2 regions of the Undibacterium sp. genome follow, and region 2 is predicted to be linked to the other one. Evidence: riboswitches for the same ligand, from Rfam matches in the RefSeq annotation. Region 2 holds a riboswitch; the other holds the start of a gene.
What was found. A riboswitch is a leader RNA that binds a small molecule or an ion and turns the genes downstream of it on or off. The one in region 2 is predicted to bind thiamine pyrophosphate.
Positions count from the first base shown of each region.

Region 1 (6,161 bases), on a different contig from region 2:
AGGTGACGTCATCAAAGTCATCAAAAGCGCGCGCGACCCCATACGCCTGGCAGCTGGCCTGGACAAGGATGGCAATCTGACACCAGATGCCATGCAAAAAGCGATTAATTGCCTGGCACGTTTTCGCGAAATCCTGAATGCCTACCCGGTAGAAAATCTGCGCGTTGTCGCCACCAATACCATACGCATCGCCAAGAATGCCGCGCAATTATTGCCGCTGGCGGAGGCCGCCATAGGCTGCCCCATCGAAGTAATTTCAGGTGAAGAAGAAGGCCGCCTGATTTATATAGGGGTATCGAATGCGGTTGCCGTACCTGGAGAGCGTCGCCTTGTCCTTGATATCGGCGGCGGTTCAACCGAGGTGATACTCGGCCAGGGGCATCAAATCCTGCGGGTGGAATCCTTTAGTATAGGAACGGTCAAGCATAGCACCAGTTTCTTCCCCGATGGGCGTCTGACTGATGCCGCGTTTGAGGCAGCCATCTTGTCTGCGCGTTCGATGTTTGAAGACGCCGCGCCGCCTTATCAGCCGCAACATTGGCGCAAGGCTTATGGTTCATCAGGCACGATGCGGGCGATTTCTGATGCCATCAGCAAAGGTGGCCTGGGTGACGGCACTTTGACCTTGAAGAGCCTGAATGCACTCAAACAATATTGTGTGCAATGCGGACAGCTGGATCAGCTGGAGCTCAGCGGCATCAAACCTGAGCGCGTCGCCATGGTAGTAGGCGGCCTGGCCATACTCATAGGTCTCATGACCGAGTTCAATATCACAGTCTTGCTGCCGATCGAGGCTGGTTTGCGCATGGGCGTGATGTGGGATTTGTATTTGCGTGCAACAAAGCGCGATCGCCGTGAGGTTGCTGTACAGTCTTTCGCCAATCTGTTCCGTACTGATATGTCTCGCGCAAACCGGGTGGCTGATATGGTGAGGTCGCTGTATCTGCAATTAAGACCGGCTGGTGATACTTATGTGCACTTATTGCAATGGAGTGCCATCCTGCATGAAGTGGGAATGGTGATTTCGCATACCGGTTATCACAAGCATGGTGCTTACATGATAGAAAATGCCGACATGGCGGGCTTTACCACACGTGAGCAAAGAGTGATGAGCAAGCTCATCCTTAGTCAGAAAGGTAATCTGCGCAAGGTGGGTGATGGCTTGGCTGACCAGGATTTTGCCAAGGCAGTGCTGGCCCTGCGCCTGGCGGTGATGCTTATGCATTCACGTGCAGAAATTGATTTTGAAGATGTGCGTTTGAAAATGAAGGGTAGGGTTGAGCTGGAAATGAAACGTGACTGGGTCAGTGTTCATCCTACAGTGGCCTACTGGTTGCAAAAAGAAATTGAAGCCTGGCGTGAGATAGGTGTGGATTTTTTGGTTCGGGCAAATGTGTAATTTTGCTGTGTCTTGCTCAGCTATCCTTGCCCTCGCAATTGTGCAAGGCAAGGATTGATACAATCAAATGCAATCAGTGACCATGATGGACCTGAATACGCGGCCCAGGAGTTTTCCAGACTTGTTATAGGCTTCGAAAATTACCGTGCCGCCAAATTTGTTGGCTTTACTGCCCGCTCCGCCCACCATATCGTAATAGTGAACCTTGACCACTTCCTTTAAATGAAATGAAACGAGCGGTCTTTTTCCTGCATATGTATCCTGCTGCAATTTATGGATATGAATGAGGGCTATTTCTGCTTCATTGAGCTTGCCAAAGGCGGCTAAATACGGATCTGTTTCATAGTCCAGTACAGGTGATATCGGGTACTCTTTTATCTTGATATCCTGATTGGCGGGCTTGCCATCAATTTTCCCTGTGAGTTTACCGTCAGCCAGTTTATCTATCTGTATGTCAAACTGACGTTTGCCATTCCCAAAATCTGGGAAGTTGGCTCGGCATTTCAATACCTCTTCCGCACCTGCAAGACTGGCAAGCAGGCTGCCTGCGATCACAAAAATATACTTGAAGATGTTCCACATGTCACGACCCATAGGTTTGCTTGAATGCGAGCTAAGAATGACATAGTCTGGATGCCATGCAACGCGTTGTCTACAAGGTATTGAATATTAGTACCACGGGCAATAAAAAAGCGATGCTAAATAAATCTGACATCGCTTTTTGAACAGGGCATGCTGTATCAGAAATCGAATTGTGCCGACACTTTGTATGTGCGTGGCGCACCAGGGAATAGATAACCACCCAGTGATTGCGTTACATCACGCCAGTAAAACTTGTCCAGCGCATTATCGATATTGAAGCGTAGGGTGGTAGCTGTATTACCAATTTGCGTGGTATAGCGCGCACCCAGATTCATGAGATGGTAACCTGGCACAGTAACACTATTGTCCGGGCTGAAAGCCTTGCTGCTGGCATATTGCCAGCTTGCATTCACATTCAAGCCCTTGAATTCTGCTACTGCATAATCAGCATAAATAGTGGATTTGAAGCGTGGCACATTCATGACACGCTTGTCGTCGAGACTGCTGAAGCCGGTGTTTTGCTGTTTAGCATCCAGCGCAGTCAGGCTGGCACCTAGATTCAACTGTGATGTCAGTTTGCCCTGTGCAGAGAGTTCCAGGCCTGTGTGCAGTGCTTCGCCATTGCTGACATAGGTATTGCTGCTATTGGTATATTCCAGCGGCTTCTTGATGCGGAAGATGGCTGCAGACAGGCTCAGGTCGCGCAGTACGTCAGCTTTCACACCAAATTCAATTTGCGTGGATTTGCCTGGGTTCAGCATTTTGTTTTCATTGCTGGTGCCAAAAGGGGCGATGCCACCATGTTCCAGACCTTGCGCAAAACTGCCGTAGACCGACACTTGCAGCGTCGGTTTGAATACCAGCGCTGCCGTTGACAGTAGCTTGTTCTGGTCATAGCCAGGGTTATCAAACTGAGTGCGCGAGATATTCAAATGGCGCAGACCCAGATGCAATTTAAAGTCATCTTGCAGACTGATAATGTCTTGTACAAATGCAGACCATTCCTTGTCTGTGCGGCGCAAGAAAGCCGGGCCGGTTTTATTTGCCGATGGCGTGACGCTGACAGGGTGGAACAAATTGCTGCTGCCTGCATAGTCATAGATGTAGTCACCAAAATAATCCTTGCGCTGCGAATTACTGAGACCAAGTGCCAGTTCGTGCTGCATGCCACCCGCATTGAATTTACCATTCAGCAGGGCTTGAGTGCCCCAAAGTGATTTGGATTCATTTACGCTTTGGTAGTCATACACGTCATAGTCGCCATTCGCGCAATAGCCAGGGTACAGATTGGCTGCACCACATCCGTAAGGGAAGGCAGTGTAGTCATCACGTTTGAATTCATGCTTGTTGACAGCGACACTGGCACGCCAGTCAGCATTGATCAGGTACTCATAACGCAGCCCCAGATTGCTGTTGCGGGTATCTACAGGCCTGGCCCAAGGCTGTGAATTCAGCATCAAGTCAGCAGGAACGCCGCGTGGCAAATCCGTACCATTGAATAATTGAAAGCCAGGTACAGACAATTGCGATTTATGCTGATAGTCAGCATCGAATTGCAGCAGGGCTTGCGGTGTGATGTGCCAGTCAAATGCTGCAGAGACGAACTGGCGCTGACCATCCGCACCTTTGACGTAAGAGCGCAGACGTTCACCCGCTGCATTGATGCGGAAACCAAACTGCTTGTCGTTGGAATTATCACTGATGTCCGCTGCGCCATACACGGTACCGCGCTCACTGATTTCAAAAGTGGCTGAACGAACCGCATAGCTGGCAGGGCGTTTGGTCACATAATTGATGATACCGCCCGGCGTGCCGAAGCCAGCCTGGAAACCTGCGATACCCTTGAGGATTTCTATACGTTCCTTGTTTTCCAAAGGAATAGAGGCATCACCAGGAATGGCAAAACCATCCTTGCGGTAGCTGCTGGAGTTATCGAGGGCAAAGCCGCGTATCGAGAATTGCTCGGCATAACCGATGGCGTTATAGGCGTCATTGACACTGGCGTCATATTTCATCGCATCAGTGGTCTGGCGTATGCGCAGGTCCTGCATCTGAGCTGTGTTGAAGGCATTGACTGAGTTTGGCGTATCCAGTAGCGCTGCATCAATGAAACCAGTGACCTTACTGCGTTCTACTTTGGCTTCATTGCTTTTGCTGCTTGTGATTGTCACTTCTGGCAGTGATTTATCATTGCCAGCTGTGCTCTGGGCATGGGCAGATGAGAGCAACAGGAAAGCCTGGGCGATGGAGAGTGCGATGACGGTGGGGCGTAATACAGTAAGGTTGGACATTGTTTGCTCTTAATGCGTTGTGGGTGACAGCGCGGGAGCAAACAAAGAAGCAAGAAGAGCCGGGACTTTGCGCTTCCCTTCGCTGGCATTATCCAGATCAGGTAGAAGGGACTCTCTCACCCGGAAATATTATTTCCAGGACCCCTAGCGTAGGCGGCAGTTTAACACGAATCCATTTACATGGCCTTTTTGGAGCAATTGGCGCTTAACTGCCTTGCTTTGCTCCAATTTTGACAGTGCGGAAATTGCGCCATAAACCTTCCGCCGAATAGACGACCAGCGCTGCCCAGATGGCGATAAAACCGGCCAGCTTGTTGATGTCGAAGGGCTCGTGATATAGCCAGACACCCAGCAATAACTGCACCAGTGGTGAAATGTATTGCAATAATCCCAGGGTCGTCATCGGTATGCGGCGGGCACCAGCAGCAAACAATAACAAGGGGATGGCGGTAATTGGGCCGCTGATGAGCAACAGCATCTTGATGTCTATACTGCTGGAGGCAAAGCTGTTTTGTCCATGAAAAGTCATCCAGCATAGCCAGCCAAAGGCAAACGGAAAGAGCAGGGCGGTTTCCAGTGACAAGCCTTCCAGTGCACCCAGGGCCGAGGTCTTGCGCAGCAAGCCATAAGTGCCAAAGGTCGTAGCCAGCACCAGGCCTATCCATGGCAGGTGACCAGTCTGTATTGTCAACCAGGCGACGCCTACTGCAGCTAATGCTACCGACAGCCATTGACCAGGGCGCAGTTTCTCCCGCAACAAGACTGAGCCTATGAGGATATTGACGAGAGGTGTGATGAAATAACCGAGACTGGCATCAACGATGTGACCATGATTGACTGCCCAGATATACACAAACCAGTTGGCGGATAAAAGTACGGCGCTAAGTGCAAAGCCGCCTATCAGTTTTGGTTGCCTGAATGCGGTACTGACCCAGGCCCATTGCTTGCGCCAGGTCAGTACGCCAACCAGAAAAAGCAGTGACCACAGCATGCGGTTTAGCAGAATTTCCAGTGCCGGTATGTCGTGCAGGGTCTTGAAATAGATGGGGAACAAGCCCCAGAGAAAATACGCGGAGCCAGCAAACAAAATACCTTGGCGCATGAGAAGCAATCAGTAAGGCTTGCGGCAGCAAGCAAGGCAAACATTATCGCTTGAAAAGTAATTCTTTGCTGCCAGCGCCTATTTGCTTCTTGCTGTGACCAGATGCTTGCAAAGTGCTTCGGTACCATCGAGTATGCGTGGCCCGGCGCGATTAAGCCAGTCCCCCTTGACTGCATAGAAATTGTTTTTCTTTACTGCCGTCAGGATGGGGTATTGCTTCCAGTCTGCCATGCTGTCGATATTCTCACCACTGCTGAGGATGACGTCTGGGTTGGCAGCCAATACAGCCTCATTTGTGATGGTTGAACTTAGGTCTTTGAGTTGGCCAAATACGTTTTTGCCACCACACAGCCGTATGGAGTCTGACACCATATGCGTGTCATTGATGGTCATCAACGGCCTGCGCACCATTTGATAATACACGCCGACCGGTGTTGCCCCAGCTGGCAATTGATAAGTTTTGCGCAGACTGTCAAGACGCTGCCTGAACTTTTGTGCATTGGCTTTACCAGTACTACCAGTGCCAGCCAGTGTCGCTAGTCTTTCTATCGAAGTTGCCACCGTTTCAAAGTTGTGTGGCTCACTTTCAAAGACGGTGATGTGGTTGCTGCGCAATTTGTTGGCCAGGATTTTCGCATTGCCTGTACCCCAGACGATGACCAGATCAGGTTTGAGGGCAAGCAGGCGCTCCAGATCCAGGGCAAAAATATTGCCTATCGATGGCAGTTTTTTCGCGGCTTCGGGATAGTCGCTATAGTCGGTTACTGCAATGATATTATTTGCTGCA
Region 1 is NZ_JAUXQE010000036.1:166,248-172,408, forward strand. Features, by position in the region: gene Q8K39_RS19215 (Ppx/GppA phosphatase family protein) at 1-1,399, shown strand, start outside; gene Q8K39_RS19220 (hypothetical protein) at 1,463-1,993, opposite strand; gene Q8K39_RS19225 (TonB-dependent siderophore receptor) at 2,140-4,272, opposite strand; TPP riboswitch at 4,330-4,428, opposite strand; gene rarD (EamA family transporter RarD) at 4,478-5,374, opposite strand; gene Q8K39_RS19235 (cobalamin-binding protein) at 5,453-6,161, opposite strand, start outside.
Region 1: another riboswitch for thiamine pyrophosphate. It lies ahead of Q8K39_RS19225 (TonB-dependent siderophore receptor); the one in region 2 lies ahead of thiC (phosphomethylpyrimidine synthase ThiC).

Region 2 (6,161 bases):
GGCCACCTTTCAGCAAGACATCTGCGCCTGTGTTTTGCAACAGGCTAGCGACTTGCGCTTGCATATCGTCTACTTGTGGTGAGAGTCGCTTTAATTCAGGCAAATTGGGGGTGATCAGGGTGGCTATTTTCAACAGAGGCTCAATGGCTTGCACCGCATCATCCAGCGACAAACTGTCACCATGACCACTGCCCAATACCGGGTCAACAATGACTTGCAGATCTGCATGTTGCTGCTTCATCTTTTGAATGAAGCTGGCTATCGCCGTGGCATTTTTCTTGTGCGCGACGATACCCAGCTTGATGACCTTGACCGGCATCTTGGCCACCAGGGTCATGGCTTGCTGCAAAATGATTTGTACATCGACTGCATGCACGGCATAGGCATGGTCGTTATCCTGCACCGTCAATGCCGTAATCACCGGCAAGGCATGCGCGCCCTGCGCGGCGATGGCTTCTATATCGGCCTGTATGCCAGCCCCGCCACTAGGATCATGCCCGGCAAATACCAGCACGCAGGGTCGCGTCATCGTCTTCATCAAACAATGCGGCCTGCCATGGGGGAAGACGGCGACGCTGCAAACTTGCGCGGCATGCGGCCTGCCAGAAAAGCTTCTCGTCCCGCCTCTACCGCCAGGCCCATGGCACGTGCCATGCGTACAGGGTCTTTGGCACCAGCGATTGCGGTATTCATCAACACGCCATCGCAACCCAGTTCCATCGCAATGGCGGCGTCGGATGCTGTACCAACACCGGCATCCACCAGCACCGGCACTTTGGCTTGCTCGATAATCAGCGACAGATTCCATGGATTCAAAATACCCATGCCAGAACCTATCAACGAAGCCAGCGGCATGATGGCAACGCAGCCTATGTCTTCCAGCATGCGTGCCTGTATAGGGTCATCGCTGCAATACACCATGACATCAAAACCATCCTGTACCAGGGTGTTGGCGGCCTTCAGGGTCTCGGGCATATTCGGGAACAGGGTTTTCTCATCGCCCAACACTTCCAGCTTGCACAGTTTGTGGCCACCCAATAATTCACGCCCCAGTTGCAGGGTATAGACCGCATCTTCAGCATTGTAGCAACCGGCAGAGTTGGGCAGTATGGTGTACTTGCTGGGTGGCACTACATCCAGCAAGCTGGGTGCATTCGGGTCTTGCCCTATGTTCACGCGGCGTATTGCCACCGTGATGATCTCGGCACCACTGGCTTCTGTTGCCAGGCGGGTTTGTTCGAGGTCTTTGTATTTGCCGCTGCCGACCAAAAGGCGGGAGCGGTAGGTTTTTCCGGCTATTGTTAAGCCTGGGTTGTTTTCTGTGTTCATGTTTTTTCTCCAAAATTTTGGAAGCCATTTGGCTGTTTGACTCCTTCCCCTTCAAGGGGAAGGAGCTTAAACCTCAACCACCACCTATAGCACGTACAACATCCACCTTGTCATCGCCTTGCAATTGATGCTCTTCCCAATGCGACCGTGGAATAATCTGCCGGTTCACCGCCACCGCAATCGTCTGCTGCGACAGATTCAGTTCTGCAATCAAATCTGCCAGCAGCGCACTGCTCAGTTGCCGCACCTCTCCATTAAGCTGTATCTCCACCATGACTATTGCTTCTTGTAGATTTCTGCACCGGATTTGATGAATTCAACGGCCTTGACTTCCATGCCCTGTTTCAACGCCTGAATCTCGCTGATGCCTTGTGCATTCGCATAGTCGCGTACTTCCTGCGTGATTTTCATGGAGCAGAAATGTGGTCCGCACATGGAGCAGAAATGGGCAACCTTGGCAGAATCCTTGGGCAAAGTTTCATCATGGAATTCGCGTGCCTTGTCGGGGTCGAGGCCGATGTTGAACTGGTCTTCCCAGCGGAATTCAAAACGTGCCTTGGACAGGGCATTGTCACGGATCTGCGCACCGGGATGGCCTTTTGCCAGGTCGGCGGCATGAGCAGCGATTTTGTAAGTGATGATGCCATCCTTGACATCGACCTTGTTCGGCAAACCCAGATGCTCTTTCGGTGTCACATAGCACAGCATGGCCGTTCCATACCAGCCTATTTGTGCGGCACCTATGCCGGACGTGATGTGGTCGTAGCCTGGAGCGATGTCAGTCGTCAATGGGCCCAGCGTATAGAACGGTGCCTCATGGCATTGCTCCAGTTGCAGGTCCATGTTTTCTTTGATCAGGTGCATGGGCACATGACCAGGGCCTTCTATCATGACTTGCACATCATGCTTCCAGGCGATCTGGGTCAATTCCCCCAGGGTTTTCAATTCACCTAACTGTGCTTCATCATTGGCGTCATAGATGGAACCAGGGCGCAGGCCATCACCGAGGCTGAAAGACACGTCATAGGCTTTCATGATTTCGCAGATATCTTCGAAATGCTCGTACAAAAAGCTTTCTTTATGATGAGCCAGACACCATTTGGCCATGATGGAACCACCACGTGACACAATGCCGGTCAGGCGTTTGGCCGTCATTGGCACATACTGCAGGCGCACACCAGCATGGATGGTGAAGTAATCGACGCCCTGCTCTGCCTGTTCGATGAGCGTGTCACGGAAAATTTCCCAGGTCAGGTCCTCTGCCTTGCCATTCACTTTTTCCAGTGCCTGATAGATGGGCACGGTGCCGATAGGTACGGGTGAATTACGAATGATCCATTCGCGGGTTTCGTGTATGTGTTTTCCTGTGGACAGGTCCATAACATTGTCACCACCCCAGCGTATTGCCCAGGTCATTTTTTCGACTTCTTCGCCGATGGAAGAGGTAACTGCTGAATTACCGATATTGGCATTGATCTTGACCAGGAAATTACGGCCTATGATCATGGGCTCTATCTCTGGATGATTGATGTTAGCAGGAATAATCGCGCGGCCACGGGCGATTTCTGAACGCACAAATTCTGGCGTTATTTCTGCTGGAATGGAGGCGCCAAAAGATTGGCCTGGATGCTGGCGGCCCATGACTTCTGCCAGCTTGTTGCCCATGGGGCCGGAAGCTTTCAGGTTTTCCAGATATTCTTTTCTGCGCAGGTTTTCACGGATGGAAACAAATTCCATTTCCGGCGTGATGATGCCCTGGCGTGCATAGTGCATCTGCGAGACATTCTTGCCTGCCAGTGCACGGCGTGGCAGGCGTTTGAGGTTGAAACGCAGCTCAGCCAGTTTGGGGTCATGCAGGCGGGCAATACCGTATTCTGAAGTAGGGCCAGCCAGTTCTTCGGTGTCATTGCGCTCGGCTATCCAGGCGCCGCGTACAGATGCCAGGCCAGAGCGGATATCGATTTTTACATCGGGATCGGTGTAAGGGCCGGAGGTATCGTAGACATAGATAGGCGGATTTTTTTCCGAGCCGAACATGGCTGGTGTATCCGACTGGCTGATTTCGCGCATGGGTACGCGAATATCGGGGCGGCTGCCCTGTATATAGGTTTTACGTGAGTTCGGCAGTGGCTGTATGGCTGCCTCGTCTACCGTGGCGGTAGCGGACAAGAATTGCGGGTTGGCGTTCATTTTGGCTCCTTTGCTTTGTTGGCATGGAGCCAGCAAAGGAGTTTCCAAAAAAGGTGCGCGCATAGATCAAACATAATACGGGCGGCACAAACTTCGGCAGCTTCCCTTCGCTGGCATTATCCAGATCAGGTTCGAGGGTATTTCTCACCCGCCAACAAGATTGATGGCAGGACCCCTAGCATTTTTCTTCGGGTTCTGAAAGTGAATCCAGAACCGCGACGACGCCAGATTATACGACTTTTTTAAACTCAGGTGATTTATTTGATGATGCTGGTCAAGTCAGCATCTTGCGTGCCCTGCGAAGCAGGTTGAGGGTTGTCGGCTTGCCGGACCGGTCCATGCACTTCTGCCAACTCCACCATACCTGCCTTGATAGCGGCAGATAAATCATGATCGAGTACGGGCAAGGCTTCTTCATAAGCAATCAATAATTTGCTGACACCATAGGCACGGTTGCGGCCATTGACCTTGCCCAGGTACAGCGCCATGTCGGCAATTTGCAAGGCTTTTTCCCAGTTACAAACAGCTTCTGGCAGTCCAGAAAATGGCAGACTGATGAAACCTGCAGTCAGCGTGACTGGCACCAGCATGCCATCTACCTCCATGCTTTCTTCGCCTATGCTACGCAGGATACGGTCCACCAGGTTTTTCAACTGAGCAGGGTTGGTGCGCGGTGAATAAATCAGAAATTCTTCTCCGCCCCAACGCAAGACCATGTCACTGTCGCGCACCGTACTACGTAGACGACGCGCCACCTCAACCAGCACGGCGTCCCCTGCAGCATGGCCATGGTTATCGTTGATATTCTTAAAATGATCGATATCCATGAGTATCAGGCAATCCGGGTTTTCGAGCGCATCTTCGCGTCGCTCTCCCTCCGGCAAGATGATCCTTCCTTTCATCATATCGACAAAAGAACGACGGTTGTACAAGCCTGTAAGAGGGTCACGCACGGCATGAAATTCAAGTTGCTCATTCGCTTCACGCAGTTTTTCATTGGTCCTGCGCACCCGCTGATAAAGGAAGAAAATCACCGCACCGACCATCACCATCAACACACCTGCCAGCATGAGTATGACTTGCTGTAACTGACGGTTTTCTATCTCTGCATCTTTCAATTGATTTTCACGAGCCAGCAATTCAATCTGTTTTTTTCTTTGTTCCGCATTGAATTGCTCCTGCAAGGTAGCCACTGCCCTGGCCCGGTCGGACCTGAATAATTCATCGCTGAGTTTTTGCTGTTCGCGTACTATCGCCAGAGCTTCCTTGTGCATATCGGCAGCTTCAAACATATTGCCGATTTCACTGAGCAAACTTTCTACATCCGACTTGGAGCCAGTTTCCATGAAAAATTTCTTGGCCTCATTGATGTATTCTATCCCCTGAGAAAACTTCTTTTGGCCGGCCAGAGCGAAACCAATGTTTGCTTTGGCAATAGCGATGGAAAAAGGATCTTGTACAGACAGGGCTTTTTCCAGAGAAAACCGGGCTGCGCGCTCCGCCTCGGCAAATTTGCGCACGTTCAGGTAATAGTCAGATATATTGCCCAGAGCCGTTGCTGCCAACGCTGGCATGCCAGCCTCATTGGCAATTTGCAATACGATTTTGTAGGCTTCAAAAGCTTCGTCATGCCGCCCGAGATCAATCAGGGCCAGACCGCGCGTCATTTGCAGTGATGAAATAATTTTGGGCGATTCTGTTTTGGGTTGCATCGCCAATGCATCATTGGTAGTTTCCAGTGCCTTTTCCGCATTATGCATATGCAGGTACAGCCTGGCGATGGACTCCATGCGGTACAGCTTGGCCTGCACCTGGCGACGTGGTATCTGGTCTGTCTGCTTCAGGGCTTCGAGAAAATACGAGAGTGACTTATCAAAATTGCCTATCGCCATTTGCACCATGCCAAAAGCGATATTCAAACGCATGATAACTTCAGCATTTTTGGTATCGCGCAAGCTCTGCTGTATGTCATTCAGCTTGACCAGAGCCATGGCAAACTTGCCCTGATCCATCAATTGAAAAGCCTCACCTATCAGGGCCAGGCTGATCATGTCATTATCATTGCGGGATTTTGCCAGTTGCAGCAACTCTGCATTAGCAGCATCAGCCTCCTTGATTTTTCCTGCGTCATACAAGATGCCTATCAGAGTTTTCAAGACTTCTGCGCGCAGCACATAGTCGGCATCCTTGCCTAATTTCTCCTTGTATTCCTGTAATTTTTTCAGTGCTGCCGTGTTGTCGCTATCGGACAATGTATGTATCGATTTAATCTCAGAAAAATCAGTTTTTGCTTGCGCATAGACAGACGCATTCATACCCAGAAAACTGATGCTAAGCAATCCCTGCACCAGGCTGTTTTTCCATCTGAAAGTGTGAAGCTGCAGCATGCAAGCCCTCATTGATCTGTCTTGGTCTCTCGTACTGGTGCTACTGCGCGGACGCAATAGCCCATCTTTTTATTTTCCCTGTTGATCCAGAAATACGCTGCCGACCTGGCTCAATATTTCATCTTCCAACTGTTGTGCTGGTATCGGCTTGCTTAAATAAAAACCTTGCAGGATGTCGCAAGACTGCGTGCGCAGGAAATCCAGTTGCTCGCGGGTTTCCACACCTTCGGCCACCACTTCCAGACGCAAACTATG
Region 2 is NZ_JAUXQE010000027.1:12,281-18,441, forward strand. Features, by position in the region: gene Q8K39_RS14080 (hydroxymethylpyrimidine/phosphomethylpyrimidine kinase) at 1-538, opposite strand, end outside; gene Q8K39_RS14085 (thiazole synthase) at 538-1,329, opposite strand; gene thiS (sulfur carrier protein ThiS) at 1,403-1,603, opposite strand; gene thiC (phosphomethylpyrimidine synthase ThiC) at 1,606-3,519, opposite strand; TPP riboswitch at 3,605-3,706, opposite strand; gene Q8K39_RS14100 (diguanylate cyclase) at 3,777-5,906, opposite strand; gene Q8K39_RS14105 (EAL domain-containing protein) at 5,976-6,161, opposite strand, start outside.